3 regions of the Pseudomonas sp. NLJ1 genome follow, and region 3 is predicted to be linked to each of the others. Evidence: predicted binding sites of a transcription regulator. Region 3 holds the regulator's gene; each other region holds the start of a gene.

Region 1 (7,587 bases), 2.7 Mb from region 3:
AGAAGCCGGAAGAAGAGTTCCTGATGATGATCTCGGACATTGAAATGCCGGAAATGGACGGCTATACGCTTACGGCCGAGATCCGCAGTGATCCGCGCATGCAAAAGCTGCATATCTGCCTGCATACTTCGCTGTCCGGGGTATTCAACCAGGCAATGGTCAAGAAGGTCGGTGCCGATGACTTCCTGGCCAAGTTCAAGCCGGACGACCTCGCCCAGCGCGTGGTCGACCGGATCAAGGCAACGCATTGAAGCCGCCGGGGGCTGGCCCCCCGGCACCAGTGATTGAAAAGAGGCGGCAGTAGTGTCTACGGGTAATTTGGATTTCGAACAGTTCCGGGTGTTCCTGGAGAAAGCCTGTGGCATCCTTCTGGGCGAGAATAAGCAGTACCTGGTTTCCAGCCGTCTCAACAAGCTGATGGAGCAACAGGGCATCAAGAGCCTGGGCGAGCTGGTGCAGCGCATCCAGGCCCAGCCGCGCGGCGGCTTGCGCGAGCAGGTGGTCGATGCCATGACCACTAACGAGACCCTGTGGTTTCGCGATACCTACCCGTTCGAGGTGTTGAAGAACAAGGTCATCCCCGAGTTCATCCGCAACAACCCCGGCCAGCGCCTGCGCATGTGGTCGGCGGCCTGTTCGTCGGGGCAGGAGCCGTACTCCATCTCGATGGCCATCGACGAGTTCGAGCGCAGCAACCTCGGCCAGTTGAAGATGGGCGCGCAGATCGTTGCCACCGACCTGTCCGGCACCATGCTGACCAACTGCAAGACCGGCGAGTACGACAGCCTGGCGATTGCCCGTGGCTTGTCGCAGGAGCGCCTGCAGCGCTACTTCGACACCAAGGGGCCGGGGCGCTGGGCGGTCAAGCCGGCGATTCGCAGCCGCGTCGAGTTCCGCTCGTTCAACCTGCTCGACAGCTATGCCAGCCTGGGCAAGTTCGATGTGGTGTTCTGCCGTAACGTGCTGATCTACTTCTCGGCGCAGGTGAAGAAGGACATCCTGTTGCGTATCCACAGTACCTTGAAGCCGGGCGGGTATCTGTTCCTCGGGGCTTCCGAAGCGCTGAACGGGTTGCCGGACCATTACCAGATGGTGCAGTGCAGCCCGGGGATCATCTACCAGGCGAAGTAAGCACAAAGGCCGGCAACGCAAGTTGCCGGCCTTTTTGTTTGCCTGTGCCGGCCTCTTCGCGGGTAAACCCGCTCCCACAGGTACGGCGTCGCCTTCGAGAGCTGTGCACAACCCTGTGGGAGCGGGTTTACCCGCGAAGAGGTCCCAACAGACAACAGACACTGACGTCAATTTTTTGTTTTGCCGCTTTTGCCGCCTGGCAATTGCCGCTTTCGTCGCTCAAGGCGGAAGGCCTTTGCCGCTTTTCTGGCATCACTCTGACAGCACCTCGCCCTGCAAGCCCGTATTTCCTGGCTTTCTGTTGGTTGGCACAGCCCTTGCTATACCTTGCCCAACGATATTCCGGTCAACCTCCGAAGGTTTCCCCGACATGAGCATCAGCTTCGACAAGGCGCTTGGTATTCACGAAAAGGCCCTGGGCTTCCGCGCCCAGCGTGCCGAAGTGCTGGCCAACAACATCGCCAACGCCGACACGCCCAACTACAAGGCGCGCGACATGGACTTCGCCTCGGTGCTCGCTGCCGAAAGCGACAAGCAGCAGAGTGGCGGCCGTTTCAGCCTCGATCGTACCAACAGCCGCCATATCGAGGCCGAGGGCCTGGCCATGGCCGACGATACCCTCAAGTACCGCACGCCAACGCAGCCGTCGATCGACCAGAACACCGTGGACGCGCAGATCGAGCAATCGAACTACACCGAAAACGCCGTCGGCTTCCAGGCCAGCTTCACCTTGCTCAACAGTAAATTCAAAGGGCTGGTGTCGGCCCTGCGGGGAGAATGATCATGTCCCTTTCCAGTGTCTTCAACATTGCCGGTAGCGGCATGAGTGCGCAGAACACGCGCCTGAACACCGTTGCTTCCAACATCGCCAACGCCGAGACCGTGTCCTCGAGCATCGACCAGACCTACCGCGCCCGCCACCCGGTGTTCGCCACCACCTTCCAGGACGCGCAGGCCGGCGGCAGCCAGTCGCTGTTCGAAGACCAGGGCGAGGCAGGGCAGGGCGTGCAGGTAAAAGGCATCGTCGAGGACCAGAGTAACCTGGAAGCTCGCTACGAGCCCAACCACCCGGCGGCGAACAAGGACGGTTACGTCTACTACCCCAACGTCAACGTGGTCGAGGAGATGGCAGACATGATCTCCGCCAGCCGCGCGTTCCAGACCAACGCCGAGCTGATGAACACGGCCAAGGCCATGATGCAGAAAGTCCTGACCCTCGGTCAGTGATAAGGAAACCAGACCATGGCAATCGATACTACCGGCGTGAACCTCAATGAAGTGCTCACGGCTTCCGGTGTGGGTGCACCCACGAAAAAGACCGTCGACACTGCATCCAAGACCGGCAACGACTCGCTCGGCAAGGACGCTTTCCTGCAGTTGCTGGTCACCCAGATGCAGCACCAGAACCCGCTGGACCCGCAGGACAATGGTGAGTTCGTTGCCCAGTTGGCACAGTTCAGCAGCCTGGAAGGCATTACCTCGCTGAACGAATCGGTCAATGCCATTACCGGCTCCATGGCCTCGTCCCAGGCCTTGCAGGCGTCGTCGCTGGTCGGGCGCTCGGTGGTGGTGCAGAACGACAAGGCGGTGGTCGATACCGCCGAAAGCTTCAATGCGCAGTTCGTGGTGCCGCAAGCCATCGGCGAAGCGAAGATCACCATCAAGGACAAGGACGGCAATACCGTCAAGACCATCGAACTGGGCGAACAGAAAGCCGGTTACGCCGATTTCATCTGGGACGGTACCAACAACAGCGGCGAGAAAGTCGACCCTGGCACCTACACCTTCACCGCCAGCACCACGGTAGATGGCAAGTCGGTGCAGATGAACACGCTGCTGCCAGCCAAAGTGACCAGCGTCAGCTTCAGCGCCGCCGGCGAAATGGTGCTCAACCTTGCCGGTGTCGGCAAAGTGTCCCTCTCCGACGTGCAAACCATCGGTATCTAAGGCCCGCTAGTGCGGCAAAAGGAGCGAATTCATGTCTTTCAATATCGGCCTTAGCGGTCTGTACGCAGCAAACAAACAGCTGGATGTCACCGGCAACAACATCGCCAACGTCAACACCAACGGCTTCAAGTCGTCGCGTGCCGAGTTCGCCGATGTCTACGCCGGCTCCAACCGCCTGGGCGTGGGCAAGAACCAGGTGGGTAACGGTGTGCGCCTGGCGGCCGTTTCCCAGCAGTTCACCCAGGGTGACGTCAACACCACCGGCAACGTGCTGGACATGGGCATCCAGGGCCAGGGCTTCTTCGTGCTGTCCGATAACGGCTCGCGCGTGTACACCCGTGCGGGTGCTTTCCAGGCCAGCAAGGACAACTTCGTGGTGACCTCGGACGGCCTGCGCCTGCAGGGCTATGCCGCCGACTCGACTGGCAAGATCCAGAAGGGTGTGCTGACCGATCTGCAGATCGATACGTCTTCGCTGCAGCCAAAGGCAACATCGCTGATCGACCAGGGCATCAACCTGAATTCTTCGGCCGCCGACATCCCGCTGGAAGTCGACGATGGCAGTGGCGCGATGGTGCCGAACCTGCCGTTCGATCCTTCCGACCAGACGACGTACACCAAGTCGTTCCCGACCAAGGTCTACGACAGTCAGGGCAACGAGCACACCATGGAGCAGTTCTATCGCAAGACCGGCACCAATGAGTGGACCATGTACACCCTGGTGGACGGGCGCAACCCGTTCAACCCGGCCTCTACTGCGCCGCTGACCGGCACCATCAGTTTCAACAGCGATGGTTCGGTCAGCAGCATGACGGCCGATAACACCGGGCACCCGGCGGGTGCTTCGTTCACGGTGAATAACAACACCTTCACCATGACCGGCTGGGTGCCGGCGGTGGAAGATTCCGCAGGTAACTGGGGTTCGAATGGCGCCGCCGGCAACGCCGATGGCATGCGCCTGGCGATGAACAGCACCACCTCCTACAACACCGAGACCGCGCGCATGTCGCAGTCCCAGGATGGTTACGCGACCGGTATTCTGTCGAGCCTGAGCATCGACTCGACGGGCGTGCTGTTCGCCAGCTTCAGCAACCAGCAATCCCGCGCCATTGGTCAGGTGGCCCTGGCCAGCTTCGCCAACGAGCAGGGCCTGCAGCAGATCGGTGGTACCCGCTGGACGGAAACCTATACCTCCGGCATTCCGGGCATCGATGCGCCGAAGACGGGTACCCTGGGCAGCGTCGAGTCCAACGCACTGGAAGGCTCGAACGTGAACCTGACGCAAGAGTTGGTCGAGTTGATCAAGGCGCAGAGCAACTACCAGGCGAACGCCAAGACCATCTCCACCGAAAGCACCATCATGCAGACCATCATCCAGATGACCTGATGGTTGCTGGTTGAGCGTGTTTGGACGAACCCCTTTGTCGTGAAGGGGTTCGTCGTGTTTGCAGGAGGCGTCATGAAACGGCTGGTTGTCACATTGATCGCTGCTTTTTGCCTGTACCAGGCCCAGGCCGGTACCGCGCCCTGGTGGCGTTGGGAAAGCCAGGTGGATGGGCGCCTGGTCTGCTCGCAATGGCCGCCGGGGGATGGCTGGAAGAAATTCGCCGGCCCCTACAGCAATGGTGCTTGTCGCGAGCCTTGATAAGGCCGGTGCCGGCCCTTTCGCGGGTAAACCCGCTCCCACAGGAATTGCACAGGTCTTGAGTTCGGCATTGCCCTTTTGGGGCAACTGTCTTGCCCAATTTCTAAAAGCTGGCGCGATGCCCTTGTGGGAGCGGGTTAACCCGCGAAGAGGCCGGCCCAGGTTTGCCGCCATCGGCAACCCAGCGCCGGATAACCGGCGTTCAACACACCGGCGGCACCTTCGAAAGCCCGTATCCACGGGCTTTTTCACGATTTCGGAAAGTTGGTTCGGAACTTGCTTCAGAGCCATTACAGCAACGGCGAGCGGCAAACGATCGCCAGTGCAGCGGAGGATGACTGTGGACAAGATGCTTTACGTGGCCATGACCGGTGCCAGCCAGAATGCGCTGGCGCAGAAGGCGCACGCCAACAACCTGGCGAACATTTCCACCAACGGTTTTCAGCGAGACCTGGAGCAGGCCCGCTCGATGCCGGTGTTCGGCGACAGCTTTCCGTCGCGCGCCTTTGCCATGACCGAGCGCCCGGCCACCGACTTCAGCGAAGGTCCGATGGTGGAAACCGGTCGTGATCTGGACGTGACGGTGACCGGCAAAGGCTTCATCGCCGTGCAGGCTCCTGATGGCAGTGAAGCCTATGTACGTACCGGCAGCCTGAATATCGACGCCCTCGGTGTGCTGCGTGCCGGCAACGGCATGCCGGTGCTCGGCAACGGTGGCCCCATTGCGATTCCGCCAGAGCAGAAGGTCGAGGTCGGCGCCGACGGCACCATCAGCATCCGCTCCATGGGCGAAGACCCACGGGTGATGGCCGAGGTCGACCGCATCAAGCTGGTCAACCCTGATACCAAAGGCCTGACCAAGGGCCTGGATGGCCTGATCCATACCCGCGACGGCCAGCCGGCCGACGCCGACGTCAACGTGCGGGTGGTGTCGGGCTTCCTGGAAGGCAGCAATGTCAACGCCGTGGAAGAAATGACCTCGGTGCTGGCGCTGTCCCGTCAATTCGAACTGCACGTGAAGATGATGAACGCGGCCAAGGAAGGCGACGAAGCCATGGCGCGTGTTTTGCAAATCGGCTAACCACATTTGAACGCGTGCCGTAATTCAGGCGCACGAGGAGAACATTAAATGCTTCCGGCTCTTTGGGTCGCTAAAACCGGCCTGTCCGCCCAGGACACCAACCTGACGGTCATCTCCAACAACCTGGCCAACGTCTCGACCACCGGCTTCAAGCGTGATCGCGCCGAGTTCCAGGACTTGCTGTACCAGATCAAACGCCAGCCAGGCGCGCAGTCCACCCAGGACAGCGAGCTGCCTTCCGGCCTGCAGGTCGGTACCGGTGTGCGCATTGTCGGCACGCAGAAGAACTTCCAGACCGGCAGCCTGCAAACCACGGAAAACCCGCTGGACATGGCGGTCAACGGGCGTGGCTTCTTCCAGGTGCTGCAGCCGGATGGCACCGTCTCGTACACCCGTGACGGTACCTTCCACCTGAACTCCGACGGCCAGATCGTCACCGCCAACGGCTTCGCCCTGGAGCCTGCCATCGTCGTGCCTAACGACGCGCAGACCTTCACCGTCGGACAGGACGGCACCGTGTCGATCACCACCGCCGGCAACCCGGCAGCGCAGGTGATCGGCAACATCCAGACCGCCGACTTCATCAACCCGGCCGGCCTGCAGGCGATCGGCGACAACCTGTTCCTCGAGACCGCCGCCAGTGGCGCGCCGCAAGTCGGCACCCCAGGCCTGAACGGTTTCGGCACCACCCTGCAGCAGACCCTGGAAAACTCCAACGTCAGCACCGTGGAAGAACTGGTGAACATGATCACCACCCAGCGTGCCTACGAGATGAACTCCAAGGTCATCTCTACCGCCGACCAGATGCTGTCGTTCGTTACTCAACAGCTCTAAGGCCGACAGCTCCAAGCCCAGTCACCCTGTTGCACCCGTGAGGTAAGCGTCATGAATCGTCTGTTGTCCGTTTTCGCCCTGGGGGGGGCGGTGTTGCTGGCAGGTTGCGTCGCGCCGACGCCCAAGCCCAACGACCCGTACTACGCGCCGGTACTGCCGCGCACCCCGTTGCCGGCGGCGGCCAACAACGGTTCGATCTACCAGGCCGGTTTCGAGCAGAACCTGTACAGCGACCGCAAGGCGTTCCGGGTGGGTGACATCATCACCATCACCCTCAACGAGCGCACCTCGGCCAGCAAGAACGCCGGCTCGCAGATCCAGAAGAACAGCAACGCCAACATCGGCCTGACGTCATTGTTCGGCACCACGCCGAACACCAACAACCCGTTCGGCGGCGGTGACCTGTCGCTGGAGGCCGGCTACAGCGGCGAGCGCGCCACCAAGGGTGACAGCAAGGCAACCCAGGGCAACACCCTGACCGGTTCCATCACCGTGACCGTGGCCGAAGTGCTGCCCAACGGCATTATCGCCGTACGTGGCGAGAAGTGGCTGACCCTGAACACCGGCGAAGAGCTGGTGCGCATCGCCGGCATGATCCGTGCCGACGACATCGCCACCGACAACACCGTGCCGTCCACCCGTGTGGCCGACGCGCGCATCACCTATTCCGGTACCGGCTCGTTTGCCGATGCCAGCCAGCCCGGGTGGCTGGACCGCTTCTTCATCAGCCCGCTTTGGCCTTTCTGAGTACGGATGACCATGTTCAACGTGAGGCAGCTGATTGCCGCAACCCTGCTCCTGTCCTGTGCCTTCGGCGCCCAGGCCGAGCGCCTGAAGGATATCGCCAGCATTTCTGGCGTGCGCTCCAACCAGCTGATCGGTTACGGCCTGGTGGTGGGGCTCAATGGCACGGGTGACCAGACCACCCAGACGCCATTCACCCTGCAGA
Region 2 (7,587 bases), 320 kb from region 3:
TGCCGCTTCCAGCGCTTCAGGCTCGAATGGGACTTCCTGGGTCAGGCGGTAGGTCAGCAGGTTCTTGAACCACATGAGGGGCAATCTCTCCTTAATGCATGAGGCGGGCATTATTCTCCGAGCGGTGCTCTCAGGCCAACCCTGTCGGAGTGCCAGTAGCTGTAGCTGGATGTAAAGGTGCACGTGGCAACGCTAGGTCTTTGAAAGGCCTGAGGTTTTTTTTGAAAAAAGTTTAAAAAGTGCTTGCCAGTGTACGGAGCCGTCCGTAGAATGCGCGCCACACCGAGACGAAGGGTGATTAGCTCAGCCGGGAGAGCATCTGCCTTACAAGCAGAGGGTCGGCGGTTCGATCCCGTCATCACCCACCACTCGATGTTTAGCGCAGCGGTAGTTCAGTCGGTTAGAATACCGGCCTGTCACGCCGGGGGTCGCGGGTTCGAGTCCCGTCCGCTGCGCCATATTTCACTTCCAGGGCCTACTGAACACCCGGAAGTAACAGAGAAAGCGACCCCAGGGTCGCTTTTTTTGTGCCTGCGATTTGGTGTTTCAGGGAAATTTGCAAAAAGTTAGATAAGTGCTTGCCAGAGCGCCAGGTCGCCCGTAGAATGCGCGCCACACCGAGAGACATGGGTGATTAGCTCAGCCGGGAGAGCATCTGCCTTACAAGCAGAGGGTCGGCGGTTCGATCCCGTCATCACCCACCACTCGATGTTTAGCGCAGCGGTAGTTCAGTCGGTTAGAATACCGGCCTGTCACGCCGGGGGTCGCGGGTTCGAGTCCCGTCCGCTGCGCCATATTCCGCTTCCAGGGCCTACTGAACACCCGGAAGTAACAGAGAGAGCGACCCTAGGGTCGCTTTTTTTGTTTCTGCATCCTGAGCGATTTCATCGCTCATGAAATCCTGGGGCCGCTTTGCGCCCCCGGCAATTTCAGCCGCGAAGCTCTTCTTCCCGCAATGTCAGCACTTCAAACCCATCCTCGGTCACCGCCACGGTATGCTCCCACTGCGCCGACAAGCTGTGGTCGCGGGTAATCACCGTCCAGCCATCCTTCAGCGTGCGCGTCCCGCGTCCGCCCTGGTTGATCATCGGTTCGATGGTGAACACCATCCCCGGCTTCAACTTCAGGCCCATCCCGCGCTGGCCAATGTGCAGCACCTCGGGCCCTTCATGCATCTGCTGGCCAATGCCATGCCCGCAATACTCACGCACGACGCTGTAGCCCGCCGCTTCGGCATGGGTCTGGATGGCATGGCCGATATCGCCCAACGTAGCCCCGGGGCGTACCTGTTCGATGCCTTTCCATAGCGCGTCATAGGTGGTGTCGACCAGGCGCTGCGCCTCATCGCTGATTGGCCCGATGCTGTACATCTTCGACGAGTCGGCGATGTAGCCGCCTTGTTCCAGGGTGATGTCGACGTTGATGATCGAGCCTTCCTTCAGCACTTCATCGGCCTTGGGCATGCCATGGCACACCACATGGTCTACCGAGGTGTTTAGCGAATAAGGGAACCCGTACTGGCCCTTGCTCGCCGGGCGGGCCTTGAGCGTGCCGATGATGAACGCTTCGGCGCGGTCGTTGATCTGCATGGTGGTCACGCCAGGGCGGATGAAGCTGTCGAGGTCGGCGAACACCTGGGCAAGCAGCTGGCCGGCGCGGCGCATCAGGTCGAGTTGGGCGGGGGTCTTGATAATCACCTGGGACATGGGGGGAGGGCGGTTGCTCATGCTGGAATTTGCCCCAGCATAGCGCCATGGAGGGCGGGGTTGCCATCGCATGGTGCACTCCCTGTGCCGGCCTCTTCGCGGGTGAACCCGCTCCCACAGGGATATCACAGGGCCTGAGGGCTGCGATGTACCTGTGGGAGCGGGTTCACCCGCGAAAGGGTCGGCACAGCTGGCCCATAAATTGCTGATCTACCGCTACCCAGGGCTATCAACGTCGACAGCCCACAAAACTTCACGACAAAGGCGCCGTGTTGCCCCGCTTGCCCAGCAAGCCGGAGCAGCCGGCGCCTTTTGCGTTCCCCACAGGAGCCCGCCCATGGCCAACAGCGAAGTGCGCAGCGTCTGCCCCTATTGCGGCGTCGGTTGCGGCATCGTCATGAGCGTTGCCGATGGCAAGGTCGGCAAGATCAGCGGCGACAAGCAGCACCCCAGCAACTTTGGCCGCCTGTGCACCAAAGGCCTCACCGCACACCTGCCGCTGACCGCCGCCGGGCGCATGGAGGATGCCTATGTACGCCAGCAGCGCAGCCAGCAGCCAGCGCGAACCGGCATCGACCAGGCCATCGCCGCCGCCGCTGCGCGCCTGCGTGGCATCCTCGACCAGCACGGCCCCGACGCCGTGGCACTGTATGTGTCCGGGCAGATGTCGCTGGAGGCACAGTACCTGGCCAACAAACTGGCCAAGGGCTTTATCCGCACCCGCCACATCGAGTCCAACTCGCGCCTGTGCATGGCCAGTGCCGGCAGCGGCTACAAGCTGTCGCTCGGTGCCGATGGCCCGCCCGGCAGCTACCAGGACTTCGAGCATGCCGACGTATTCCTGGTCATCGGCGCCAACATGGCCGACTGTCACCCGATCCTGTTCCTGCGCCTGCTCGACCGGGTCAAGGCGGGTGCCAAGCTGATCGTCGTCGATCCGCGGCGCACTGCTACCGCCGACAAGGCCGACCTGTTCCTGCAGGTGCGCCCCGGCAGCGACATGGCCTTGCTCAACGGCCTGCTGCACCTGCTGCTGCGTAACGGCCACACCGACCCCGGCTTCATCGCCCGCCACACCGAAGGCTGGGACGAACTGCCGGCCTTTCTCGATGACTACACCCCTGACCGCGTGGCCGCCATCACCGGGTTGGCCGAAGCCGACATCATCAAGGCCGCCGAATGGATCGGCAGCGCCAGCAACTGGATGAGCTGCTGGACCATGGGGCTGAACCAGAGCATCCACGGCACCTGGCACACCAATGCGGTCTGCAACCTGCATCTGGCCACGGGTGCCATCTGCCGCCCCGGCAGCGGGCCGTTCTCGTTGACTGGCCAACCCAATGCCATGGGCGGCCGCGAGATGGGCTACATGGGCCCCGGCCTGCCAGGCCAGCGCTCGGCGCTGGTAGCGCAAGACCGCGCCTTCGTCGAGCAGCAATGGCAACTGGCCCCAGGCAGCCTGCGCAGCGAAGGCGGCGAGGGCACGGTGGCGCTGTTCGAGCAGATGAAAAGCGGCGTGGTCAAAGCCTGTTGGGTCATCTGCAGCAACCCGGTGGCCAGTGTCGCCAACCGCCAGCAGGTGATCGACGGCCTGCGCCAGGCTGAGCTGGTGATTACCCAGGACGCCTTCCTCGACACCGAGACCAACCGCTACGCCGACATCCTGCTACCGGCTGCGCTGTGGGCCGAAGGCGAGGGCGTGATGATCAACAGCGAGCGCAACCTCACCCTCATGCCACGCGCCGTCGAACCGCCCGGGCAGAGCCTGCCAGACTGGCAGATCATCGCCCGGGTCGCTTGTGCCATGGGCTACGCCGACGCCTTCGACTACCCCGATGCCGAAGCGGTGTACGAAGAAATCCGCCGCTTCCACAACCCAACCACCGGCTACGACCTGCGGGGCATCGGCTATGCCGAACTGCGCGAGCAGCCGCACCAGTGGCCCTGCGCCCCGGGCCGCGACAACCCGCGCAGCCCATTGCGCTATCGCAACGACGGCAGCAGCCAGATGCTGCTGCGCGATGCCCAGGGCGAGTGCCCGACATTGGCTTTCCCGACCGCCAGCGGCAAGGCTCGCTTCTTCGCCCGCCCCTGGTTGCCGGCAGCGGAGCTGCCAGATGCCGATTACCCCATGGTGCTGAATACCGGCCGCGTGCAGCACCAGTGGCACACCCTGACCAAGACCGGCAAGGTACCGGCGCTGAACAAGCTGGAGCCCGGCCCCTTCGTGGAAATCCATCGCGACGATGCTGCCCGGCTGGGCATCGCCGAAAAGGACCAGGTGGCCATTCGCTCGCGCCGTGGGCAGGCCGTGCTGCCCGTGCGAATCAGCGACCGGGTGATGCCGGGCAACTGCTTTGCCCCGTTCCACTGGAACGACCTGATCGGCGAGCAGCTGGCGATCAACGCCGTGACCTGCGATGCGGTCGACCCGCTGTCGCTGCAGCCAGCGTTCAAGCATTGTGCCGTGACCCTGGAGCGGGTTGCCGGTGAGCGCATCGAAGCCCTTGATCTGAACACTGCCAATCCGGAGCCTGCCCGCATGCCGACCGCCACCCTGTCCCGACTGCTTGGCCTGGACGCCCTGCCAGCCCCGGTGCTGGCCGAGGAAGAGCGCCATTACCTGCAAGGCTTCCTGCTGGGCCTGGACCAGGCCCGCGCCGAGGGCGTGCCCTGCCTGCCGGCCAGTGCGCCGCTGGCCGCCAACCGCCGGTTGTTCGTCGATGGCTTGCTGGCCGGGCTGTTCGCCCAGCCTGCGGCGCTGCCCGATGTGCCGTTGAAAGCACCACGGCACCAGGTGCTGTGGGCTTCGCAAACCGGCAACGGCGAGCTGTTGGCCGAACGCTGTGCCGAGCGCCTGCGCGCCGCCGGCCTCGATGTGCAGCTCAGTTGCATGGAAGCGGTCAGCCCGCGCCAGCTGCAGGGCGCCGCCAGCGTGGTGCTGATCGCCAGCACTTTTGGCGATGGCGAAGCGCCCGACAGCGCAGCAGCATTTTGGCACGCCTTGCAGGGCGAGGAGGGCGCCCACTGTGCCGAACTGCCTTTTGCCGTGCTGGCCCTGGGCGACTCCAGTTACGACCAGTTCTGCGGCTTTGGCCGCCAGCTCGACCAGCGCCTGGCCGAGCTTGGGGGGCGGCGCCTGCTGCAGCGGGTGGACTGCGAGCCGGACTTCGACGACGCCTTCGCCGCCTGGCTGGATGCGCTGCTGCCCACGCTAGGCCGCGCCGCTGGACCGCAACCGGTCACCGAGCCTGCGCCCGTGTCGGCCTACGGCAAGCAGCAACCTTGGGCCGCCACCCTGCTGGAAAACCGCTTGCTCAACGGCCCGGGTGCCACCAAGGAAACCCGTCAACTGGTGTTCGACCTGAGCGGCAGCGGCTTCACCTATGCCGCTGGTGATGCCCTGGGCGTTTGGCCGCGCAACTGTCCGGCCCTGGTCGACGAGTTGCTGGCGCTGATGCAGCTCGATGGCCAGACCATGGTCGAGCTGAAAGGCCAGCCCGCCATGCCGTTGACCGAAGCCCTGCAAGCGCACCTGGAGATCGCCAAGGTCACCCCGCAGCAGCTGCAGGCTTTCGCTGGCAATGCCCCGGACCTGCAGCGCCTGCTGCAGCCCGAGTGCAAGGCCGAGCTGCAGGACTGGTTGTGGGGGCGGCAACTGGTCGATGTGCTGCGCGCCTTCCCCCAGCAGCTGCCGTTGGCCAGCTGGCTGGAGCTGCTCAAGCCGTTGCAGCCGCGCCTGTATTCGATCAGCTCCAGCCCGCTGGCGCACCCGCAGCAGGTGCACCTGACCGTTTCCACGGTGCGCTATGGCGCGCGCAAAGGCGTGTGCTCAAGCTTCCTTGCCGACCGTGCGCAGGCACTGAAGGTGGCGATCTTCCCGCAGGTGTCGAAGCACTTTCGCCTGCCCGAGGACGACAGCGTGCCGGTGATCATGGTTGGGCCTGGTACCGGCATTGCGCCGTTCAGGGCCTTCCTCGAAGAGCGAGAGGCACGTGGGGCGAAAGGGGCCAACTGGCTGTTCTTCGGCGAGCAGTACGCGGCCACCGATTTCTATTACCAGGAGCAGCTGCAGGCCTGGCAGGCTACAGGGCACTTGCGTCTGGACACGGCGTTTTCGCGTGACCAGGCCGAGAAGGTCTACGTGCAGCAGCGCATGCTCGAACAGGGCGCGCAGCTGTGGCAGTGGCTGGAGGCGGGGGCGTACTTCTATGTGTGTGGCGACGCGCAGCGCATGGCCAGGGATGTGGATGCGGCGTTGCGGGCGATCGTGGCCGAGCATGGCGGCATGGATGCAGTGGCGGCTGCGGCTTATGTCGAGAATCTGAGCAAGGCCAAACGCTATCGGCGGGATGTGTACTGACGTGCCCCAGGATGGGGTGTAGTGCACTGTGAATGTGCATGAAGTGTGCCGGCCTCTTCGCGGGTAAACCCGCTCCCACAGGTACTGCACAGGTCTGAAAAATGTGGCGATCCCTGTGGGAGCGGGTTTACCCGCGAAGAGGCCGGTACAGGAAACAGGGTTGGCACACTCCCTGCTTTACCCTGGTTACAACAAAGCCCCCTGATCAACGGCGATCAACCCGGGCCCCTACCGTGATGAATACAGGCAAAGGCGCCTGGAGCTTCGGCTCCAGGCGCTTTTTTTTTGATCGAGGATCGGCTTATGAAGGCAACAGCGAGCAGCGGGCAACGAGAGCGACTGGTCATCGTCGGCAACGGCATGGTCGGCCACCATTGCGTCGAACAACTGGTCAGCCGCGGCGCCCTGCAGCGCTTCGAAGTGCATGTGTTCGGCGAAGAGCGCCAACGTGCGTACGACCGCGTGCACCTGTCCGAATACTTCGGCGGCAGCTGTGCCGAAACCCTGGCCCTGTGCGGGCAGGACTTCTACGGCGTCAGCGGTGTGCACCTGCACCTCGGCGAAGCGGTGCTGGAAATCGACCGTGAGCGCTTTGAGGTGGTCACCGCCGAGGGCCGCTATGGCTACGACCAGCTGGTGCTGGCCACAGGTTCCTACCCCTTCGTGCCGCCGATCGAAGGTTCCAGCGGCAATGCCCGCCTGGTCTACCGCACCCTCGACGACCTCGATGCCATCCGCGCTGCCGCAGCCAGTGCCCGCCGTGGCGTGGTAGTGGGTGGTGGCCTGCTTGGCCTGGAAGCAGCCAACGCCCTCAAGTCGCTGGGCCTGGAAGCCCACGTGGTGGAATTCGCCCCACGGCTGATGCCGGTACAGCTGGACGGCGAGGGCGGTGCCGCGCTCAAGGCGCAGATCGAAGCGCTGGGTGTTGGTGTGCACCTGTCGCGTGCCACCCAGTCGATCGGTGCGGGTGAAGACTACCGCTACCGCATGAACTTCGAGGGCGGCGAGCACCTGGAAACCGACCTGATCGTGTTCTCTGCGGGTATCCGCCCGCAGGATGCCCTGGCCCGTGCCTGTGGCCTGGACATCGCCGCGCGTGGCGGCGTGGTGATCGACAACCATTGCCGCAGCAGCGACCCACGCATCTTCGCCATTGGCGAGTGTGCCTCGTGGAACGGCAGCGTGTTCGGCCTGGTTGCCCCGGGCTACAGCATGGCGCGCAACCTGGCAGCATTGCTGATGGGTGAAGCCGCTGGCGAGTTCACCGGTGCCGACATGTCGACCAAGCTCAAGTTGCTGGGCGTGGATGTCGGCTCCATCGGCGATGCCCATGGCGCCACCCCGGGCGCACGCAGCTACCGCTTCATCGACGAAGCCAACAGCGCCTACCGCCGGCTGGTGGTGGATGCCAGCGGCAAGCACGTGCTCGGTGCGGTGCTGGTCGGCGACAACAGTTACTACGACACCCTGCTGCAATACGCCCAGAACGGCATCGCCCTGCCGGCCGACCCGGCGGCA
Region 3 (7,587 bases):
TGTGGGAGCGGCACATAACTCATTGAATTAGCGGGGACGCTGTGGAAGCGGCTTTAGCCGCGAACACCGGCGCAGCCGGTGCCATGCACCGCGTTGGATTCTTCGCGGCTAAAGCCGCTCCCACAGGGTACGCGTACCGCTTGCGAATTCAGTTCTCTACGCGATAGCGCAGCCCAAAGGACTGGGCAATCTCCCACAGGCGTTGTGCGCAAAAACGCTGTTCCCACACGGACCGTGCGGGCCAGCGAAATTCATTCGCCTTCGTCGAAGAAGTTGTTGATCAGCTCGACCAGCGCATCCATGGCTTCAACGTCCTGCTCACCTTCGGTATACAGGTGCACCTGGGTACCTTTGCCTGCTGCCAGCATCATCACCGCCATGATGCTCTTGCCATCCACCAGTTTGTCCGGTGCACGCCCAACCCTGACCTGGCAGGGGAAGCGGCCGGCAACGCCGACGAACTTGGCTGCCGCCCGGGCATGCAGACCCAGCTTGTTGATGATGGTGATTTCACGGGCGGGCATCGTGGGGCGGATCCTTGGGCTAGAGGTCGCGGTGGCGGACCTGGACGTTTTTCAGGGATTGCTGCAGCAACTGGCCAAGGCGCTCGGTGATGTACACCGAGCGGTGGTGGCCGCCGGTGCAGCCAATGGCAATGGTGACGTAGGCACGGTTGCTGGCGGCGAAGCGGGGCAGCCACTTGAGCAGGTAGCTGGAAATGTCGTTGAACATCTCTTCGACATCCGCCTGTGCGGCCAGGTAGTCGATCACCGGTTGCTCAAGGCCGGAGTGCTCACGCAGTTCGGGCTTCCAGTAGGGGTTGGGCAGGCAGCGCACATCGAACACCAGGTCGGCATCGACCGGCATTCCGCGCTTGAAACCGAACGACTCGACCAGGAACGCCGTTCCAGGTTCGGGCTGGTTGAGCAGGCGCAGCTTGATCGAATCACGCAGCTGGTACAGGTTCAGGCTGGTAGTGTCGATCTTCAGGTCGGCCAGGTCTGCAATCGGCCCCAGTAATTCGCTTTCCACCCGAATCGCTTCCGCGAGCGAGCGGTCGGCGTTGGTCAGCGGGTGGCGTCGGCGGGTTTCCGAGAAGCGCTTGAGCAGTACGTCTTCGTCGGCATCCAGGTACAGCACGTCGCACTGGATATGCCGGGCGCGGGCTTCTTCGAGCAACTCGGGGAAACGCGTCAGGTGGCTGGGCAGGTTGCGTGCGTCGATCGACACGGCAACCTTGGGTTGCAGTAATTCGGTGTTGATCAGCGCATTTTCCGCCAGCTGCGGCAGCAGCCCGGCGGGCAGGTTGTCAATGCAGTAGAAACCGTTGTCTTCCAGGACATCGAGGGCGGTGCTCTTGCCGGAGCCGGACCGGCCGCTGACGATGATCAGGCGCATGTTCAGTGCTCGTTCTGTACGTCCAGGACAACCTGGAACAGGGCCTCGCTGCTGGTGGCCGCACGCAGGCGATCACGGACCTCCTTGCGATCGAGCATGCTGGCAATCTGGCGCAGCAGTTCCAGATGGGCATCGGTGGCGGCTTCTGGCACCAGCAGGACGAACAGCAGGTCCACCGGCGCGCCATCGATGGCGTCGTAGTCGATAGGCGCTTCCAGGTGCAGCAGGGCGCTGACCGGAGCGGAACATCCTTCAAGCCGACAGTGCGGGATGGCGATGCCGTTGCCGAAACCGGTCGAGCCGAGTTTTTCCCGGGCGACCAGTTTTTCGAAGACGTCCTGCATCTCCAGTTCGGGCACTTGTTCGGCGATGACGGTGGCGACCTTTTCCAGGGCGCGCTTCTTGCTGCCGCCCGGCACGTTCACGAGGGAACGGCCGGGGGTCAGGATGGTTTCAAGTCGGATCATGGATGAGGGGGATCAGCGGGCGGCTGCACCTTGCAGCAGGCTTTGCTGTTTTTCCTTGTGTTTTTTCAGTTGGCGGTCGAGCTTGTCGGCCAAGGCGTCGATCGCTGCATACATGTCTTCGTGTTCGGCGTTGGCAACCACTTCGCCGCCGGGAATCTGCAAGGTCGCCTCGACCTTCTGCTGCAGCTTCTCGACTTTCATGATGACCTGCACGTTGGTGATCTTGTCGAAGTGACTTTCCACGCGAGCGAGCTTTTCAAGCACATAATCGCGCAGTGGCTGGGTGACTTCTACATGCTGTCCACTGATATTGACTTGCATACAGCTTCTCCTTTGTTGCCCGTGCATAAAGAGGCAGGTCTTGCACCTGCCCCACAAACGCTGTGGCACATCTCAGGGGCTACATCAGTCGCTTGCGCTCGCTCGACGGTGCGATGCCGAGGGACTCGCGGTACTTGGCGACGGTGCGACGGGCTACCTGGATGCCTTGTGCCTCCAGTAAACCAGCGATCTTGCTGTCACTCAATGGCTTTTTCTGATTTTCCGCCGCAACCAGTTTCTTGATGATCGCGCGGATCGCCGTAGACGAGCATTCTCCGCCTTCGGAGGTGCTGACGTGGCTGGAGAAAAAGTATTTCAGTTCGTAGATGCCACGCGGCGTGTGCATGTATTTCTGCGTGGTTACCCGCGAAATGGTCGACTCGTGCATGCCCACCGCTTCGGCGATGTCATGCAGCACCAGAGGCTTCATCGCTTCGTCGCCGTGGTCGAGGAAGCCGCGCTGGTGCTCGACGATCTGCGTGGCCACCTTCATCAGGGTTTCGTTGCGGCTTTGCAGGCTCTTGATGAACCAGCGCGCTTCCTGCAGCTGGTTGCGCATGAAGGTGTTGTCGGCGCTGGTGTCGGCCCGGCGCACGAAGCCGGCGTACTGCGGGTTGACGCGCAGGCGCGGAATGGCCTCCTGGTTCAGCTCTACCAGCCAGCGGTCGCTGTCCTTGCGTACGATGACGTCGGGTACCACGTACTCAGGCTCGCTGGACTCAATCTGCGAGCCGGGGCGCGGGTTGAGGCTTTGTACCAGCTCGATGACCTGGCGCAGCTCGTCTTCCTTGATTTTCATGCGACGCATCAGCTGGCTGTAGTCACGGCTGCCGAGCAGGTCGATGAAGTCGCTGACCAGGCGCTTGGCTTCGGCCATCCACGGGGTGCTCGCGGGCAGCTGGCGCAGTTGCAGCAACAGGCATTCGCCAAGGGTGCGGGCGGCAACGCCGGCTGGCTCGAACTGCTGGATGCGGTGCAGTACAGCTTCGACTTCGTCCAGCTCGATATCCAGCTCCGGGTCGAAACCGGCGCAGATCTCCTCGAGGGTGTCTTCCAGGTAGCCCTGGCCGTTGATGCTGTCGATCAGGGTGACGGCGATCAGGCGGTCGGTGTCGGACATCGGGGCCAGGTTGAGTTGCCACAACAGGTGGCTTTGCAGGCTTTCGCCGGCCGATGTACGGGTGGTGAAGTCCCACTCGTCGTCGTCGTTGCTCGGCAGGCTGCTGGCACTGGTCTGGTAGATGTCTTCCCAGGCGGTGTCGACCGGCAGCTCGTTGGGGATGCGCTCGCTCCACTCACCGTCTTCCAGGGTGTCGGCACTGGTGGTGCTTTCCTGGAAGCTGTTGTCCTGGACTTCGGCGGCCGGCTTGTTCTCGGCGTTGTCCGCCATCGGGTCGCTGTTGTCGAAGTCGTCGCCGTCTTCCTGACGTTCGAGCATCGGGTTCGACTCCAGCGCTTCCTGGATTTCCTGTTGGAGGTCCAGGGTAGAAAGCTGGAGCAGGCGGATGGCCTGTTGCAACTGCGGGGTCATCGTCAGTTGCTGGCCCATTTTTAGGACGAGCGATGGTTTCATGGCTGGGGCTTAATACCTTGTTCGCCGGCGCGCATGCGCCATCCACTACACGAGGGCGCCGGGGCGCCGGATAAAGCAAGTTTTATGCCTTAAATTGTAGCGTTTGCCTAGAGTACCGTAACAACTTTACCCGGGTTGCAGGGCAATTTGCCGGTACTCCAGGCGCGTGCCGGGCTCAGAGCCGGAACTCGTGGCCCAGGTAAACCTCTTTGACCAGGTCGTTGGCCAGGATGGTTTCGGCGTCGCCTTCGGCGATCAGCCGGCCATCATTGACGATATAGGCGGTTTCGCAGATATCCAGGGTCTCACGCACGTTGTGGTCGGTGATCAGTACGCCGATGCCCTTGGCCTTGAGGTGGTGGATGATCTGCTTGATGTCGCCGACCGAAATCGGGTCGACACCGGCAAACGGTTCGTCCAGCAGGATGAACTTGGGTGCGGTCGCCAACGCGCGGGCAATTTCCACGCGGCGGCGCTCACCACCGGAAAGGCTCATGCCGAGGTTGTCGCGAATGTGGCTGATGTGGAACTCCTGCAGCAGGCTTTCCAGCTCTTTGCGCCGGCCGTCGCGGTCGAGGTCCTTGCGGGTCTCGAGGATGGCCATGATGTTGTCGGCCACCGACAGCTTGCGGAAGATCGAGGCTTCCTGTGGCAGGTAGCCGATGCCGGCGCGGGCGCGACCATGCATGGGCTGGTGGCTGACATCGAGGTTGTCGATCAGCACGCGCCCCTGTTCGGCCTGGACCAGGCCGACGATCATGTAGAAGCAGGTGGTCTTGCCGGCGCCGTTGGGGCCGAGCAGGCCGACGATCTGGCCGCTGTCGATCGACAGGCTGACGTCACGCACGACCTGCCGCCCCTTGTAACTCTTGGCCAGGTGCTGGGCTTTGAGGGTTGCCATTTACTCGGCCTTCTTCTTGGGCTGGATCACCATGTCGATACGCTGACGCGGCGAAGTCACGTTGCCACCACGACCGGCGGTTGCCACCTGGGTCTTGGTGTTGTAGACGATCTTCTCGCCTTCGGTCGTGTTGCCTTCGTTCTCGACTTTGGCGCGGTCGGTGAGAACCACCAGGTCTTTCTGCGCCTGATACTGGATAGTCACGCCCCAGCCTTTCATCTTGTCCGGTTTGGCTGCGCTCTGCTGCTGCTCGAAGTAGGCCAGGTTGCCCACCGAGGTCACCACATCGATATCGCCGGAGGCGGAACGGGTGATGGTCACGGTGTTGCCTTTGATCATCATCGAACCCTGGGTGATGATCACGTCGCCGGTGTAGGTGGCCACACCCTGCTTGTCGTCCAGGTGGGCGTTGTCGGCCTGGATACGGATAGGCTGGTCACGGTCATTCGGCAGGGCGAGGGCGCTCGCGCTTCCCAGTGCTGCGCTCAGGCTGAGCAGAAGGGGGAGGGTTTTAACGAGCCTCATACTGTCCTCTTACGTTAGAGAGCAAGTCCATCTTGCCTTCTTTCAAATACGCTTTCATTCCTTTGCCCGTAGTTGTGCCACCGGCGCCGTCGATTCTAACGGCTTGCTCGGTCTGCGCATATTGCTTCTGCGGGAACACAGTCATGCGTGAGCTGGTAATGATCATTTCGCGCTGCTTTTCGTCGGTGCGGGCGACCCGTACGTTGTCGATCAGTTCGACTTCGCTGCCGTCCGGGTTGACTTCGGCGCGGGTGCTCTGCACATGCCAGGGATATTCGGTGCCGCGATACAGGTGCAGGTCCGGCGTGGTCAGCAGAGTGATTTCACTGGCCTTGAGGTGCTCGACCTTGTCTGCGGTCATTTCGTACTGCAGCTTGCCGTCGGGTAGGAACTGCAGGCTGTGGGCGTTGACCGCATAGTAGTCGATGGCGCTTTCGTCGACCTGGGCCACCGGCTTGTCGAGGAAGCTTTCCGGGCTGACATTCCAGTAGCCGATCGCTACCAGCAGCGCGGCGATCACTGCGAGCAGCGCAATGTTGCGGGCTTTCTTGCTGAACATGGGCAGCCTTACAGGTAATTGGCGTTGGCAGCGTCCAGGGTGCCCTGGGCGTGCATGATCAGTTCGCAGAATTCACGGGCTGCGCCTTCGCCGCCACGTGCCTGGGTCACGCCATGGGCGTGCTGGCGAACGAACGGAGCGGCATTGGCCACGGCCATGCCCAATGCTACCCGACGAATGACCGGCAGGTCGGGCAGGTCGTCGCCCAGGTAGGCCACTTGATCATAGCTTAGGCCCAGTTCGGCGAGCAGGCCGTCAAGCACGACCAATTTGTCCTCGCGCCCCTGGTACAGGTGCGGGATACCGAGGTTTTTCGCCCGGCGCTCGACCACAGGGGTCTTGCGCCCGCTGATGATCGCAGTGGTCACGCCCGAGGCCATGAGCATCTTGATGCCCTGACCGTCGAGGGTATTGAAGGTCTTGAATTCGCTGCCGTCCTCGAGGAAGTACAGGCGCCCGTCGGTGAGCACGCCGTCCACGTCGAACACTGCCAGCTTGATGTGCTTGCCGCGTTGCATGAGGTCCTGGTTCATTCCATCGCTCCTTTACATCACGCCGGCGCGCAGCAGGTCGTGCATGTTCAGCGCGCCGGTGGGGCGGTCTTCGCGGTCCACCACCACCAGGGCGCCAATCTTGTGGTCTTCCATGATCTTCAGGGCCTCGGCCGCGAGCATTTCGGCGCGGGCCGTCTTGCCGTGCACGGTCATGACCTGGTCGATCAGGGTGGTGTGGACGTCGATGTTGCGGTCCAGGCTGCGGCGCAGGTCGCCGTCGGTGAAGATCCCGGCCAGCTTGCCGTCGGCTTCGACGATCACGGTCATGCCCAGGCCTTTGCGGGACATTTCAAGGAGCGCGTCCTTGAGCAGGGTGCCGCGGGGCACCTGGGGCAGTTCGTCGCCGGCGTGCATCACGTTCTCCACCTTGAGCAGCAGGCGACGGCCCAATGCGCCACCCGGGTGCGAGAAGGCAAAGTCCTCGGCAGTGAAGCCGCGGGCTTCGAGCAGGGCAATGGCCAGCGCGTCGCCCAGCACCAGCGATGCGGTGGTGGAGGAGGTGGGGGCCAGGTTCAGCGGGCAGGCCTCTTGCTCGACGCGGGCGTCGAGGTTGACCTCGGCAGCCTGGGCCAGTGGCGAGTCCGGGTTGCCGGTCAGGCTTATCAGCTTGATGCCCAGGCGCTTGATCAGTGGCAGCAGGGTGACGATTTCGGCGGTGCTGCCGGAATTCGACAGGGCAAGGATGACATCATCGCGGGTGATCATGCCCATGTCGCCATGGCTGGCTTCGGCCGGGTGCACGAAAAACGCCGGTGTGCCGGTGCTGGCCAGGGTGGCGGCGATCTTGTTGCCGATGTGCCCGGACTTGCCCATGCCGACCACGACGACCCGGCCCTTGCTGGCCAGGATCAGTTCGCAGGCCTTGACGAAATTGTCGTCGATGCGCGCCAGCAGGGCCTCTACGGCCTCGAGTTCCAGGCGCAGGGTGCGTTGGGCGGATTGGATCAGCTCGCTGGATTGGCTCATGTCGAAAAAGCAGTGCCTGATGAAAAGGCGGCGATTATAGCTGCAATGGAAGAAACCCTCACGCTTTCGATTGCCGTGGTGAATGTCTCGCCAGCCTGTCGCAGGGCTGAACGAGTCGCTAGCCGACCTTGGGGCGGCGCTGTCAGCGGTGCTATAGTTCGCCGCTATTCGGCCTGCCAGGGGCGCTTGTGCCTTCCAGATGAAGGCCGACGTCCATTAGGACGAGGCTGCACTAGCAAGGAGTCTAGATGAGTGTGGATAGCGCCTACGCGGTCGAGTTGAAGGGGGTTACCTTCAAACGCGGTTCGCGCAGCATTTTCAGC

What was found. Region 3 encodes sigma-54, which starts transcription at its own class of promoters, with help from an activator protein. Its sites were predicted from a motif close to ANTGGCATNNANNTTGCTNT; they were not measured.
Region 1: flgB (flagellar basal body rod protein FlgB) is a predicted target of sigma-54. The motif match lies at 1,436-1,455, and genes of this name have one in related genera.
Region 2: nirB (nitrite reductase large subunit NirB) is a predicted target of sigma-54. The motif match lies at 6,229-6,248, and genes of this name have one in related genera.

What each region holds. Positions count from the first base shown of each region.
Region 1 is NZ_CP137735.1:1,132,457-1,140,043, reverse strand. Features, by position in the region: gene R9B85_RS05080 (chemotaxis protein CheV) at 1-251, shown strand, start outside; gene cheR (protein-glutamate O-methyltransferase CheR) at 304-1,131, shown strand; gene flgB (flagellar basal body rod protein FlgB) at 1,502-1,912, shown strand; gene flgC (flagellar basal body rod protein FlgC) at 1,915-2,358, shown strand; gene flgD (flagellar hook assembly protein FlgD) at 2,374-3,078, shown strand; gene flgE (flagellar hook protein FlgE) at 3,110-4,465, shown strand; gene R9B85_RS05050 (hypothetical protein) at 4,538-4,723, shown strand; gene flgF (flagellar basal-body rod protein FlgF) at 5,064-5,804, shown strand; gene flgG (flagellar basal-body rod protein FlgG) at 5,853-6,638, shown strand; gene flgH (flagellar basal body L-ring protein FlgH) at 6,690-7,385, shown strand; gene R9B85_RS05030 (flagellar basal body P-ring protein FlgI) at 7,398-7,587, shown strand, end outside.
Region 2 is NZ_CP137735.1:4,151,282-4,158,868, forward strand. Features, by position in the region: gene rdgC (recombination-associated protein RdgC) at 1-75, opposite strand, end outside; tRNA gene R9B85_RS18845 (tRNA-Val) at 293-368, shown strand; tRNA gene R9B85_RS18850 (tRNA-Asp) at 382-458, shown strand; tRNA gene R9B85_RS18855 (tRNA-Val) at 629-704, shown strand; tRNA gene R9B85_RS18860 (tRNA-Asp) at 718-794, shown strand; gene map (type I methionyl aminopeptidase) at 930-1,727, opposite strand; gene R9B85_RS18870 (molybdopterin-dependent oxidoreductase) at 2,044-6,069, shown strand; gene nirB (nitrite reductase large subunit NirB) at 6,373-7,587, shown strand, end outside.
Region 3 is NZ_CP137735.1:3,833,281-3,840,867, forward strand. Features, by position in the region: gene R9B85_RS17365 (HPr family phosphocarrier protein) at 252-524, opposite strand; gene rapZ (RNase adapter RapZ) at 544-1,398, opposite strand; gene ptsN (PTS IIA-like nitrogen regulatory protein PtsN) at 1,401-1,865, opposite strand; gene hpf (ribosome hibernation-promoting factor, HPF/YfiA family) at 1,878-2,186, opposite strand; gene R9B85_RS17385 (RNA polymerase factor sigma-54) at 2,266-3,759, opposite strand; gene lptB (LPS export ABC transporter ATP-binding protein) at 3,935-4,660, opposite strand; gene lptA (lipopolysaccharide transport periplasmic protein LptA) at 4,661-5,185, opposite strand; gene lptC (LPS export ABC transporter periplasmic protein LptC) at 5,172-5,744, opposite strand; gene R9B85_RS17405 (KdsC family phosphatase) at 5,753-6,277, opposite strand; gene R9B85_RS17410 (KpsF/GutQ family sugar-phosphate isomerase) at 6,290-7,264, opposite strand; gene R9B85_RS17415 (ATP-binding cassette domain-containing protein) at 7,513-7,587, shown strand, end outside.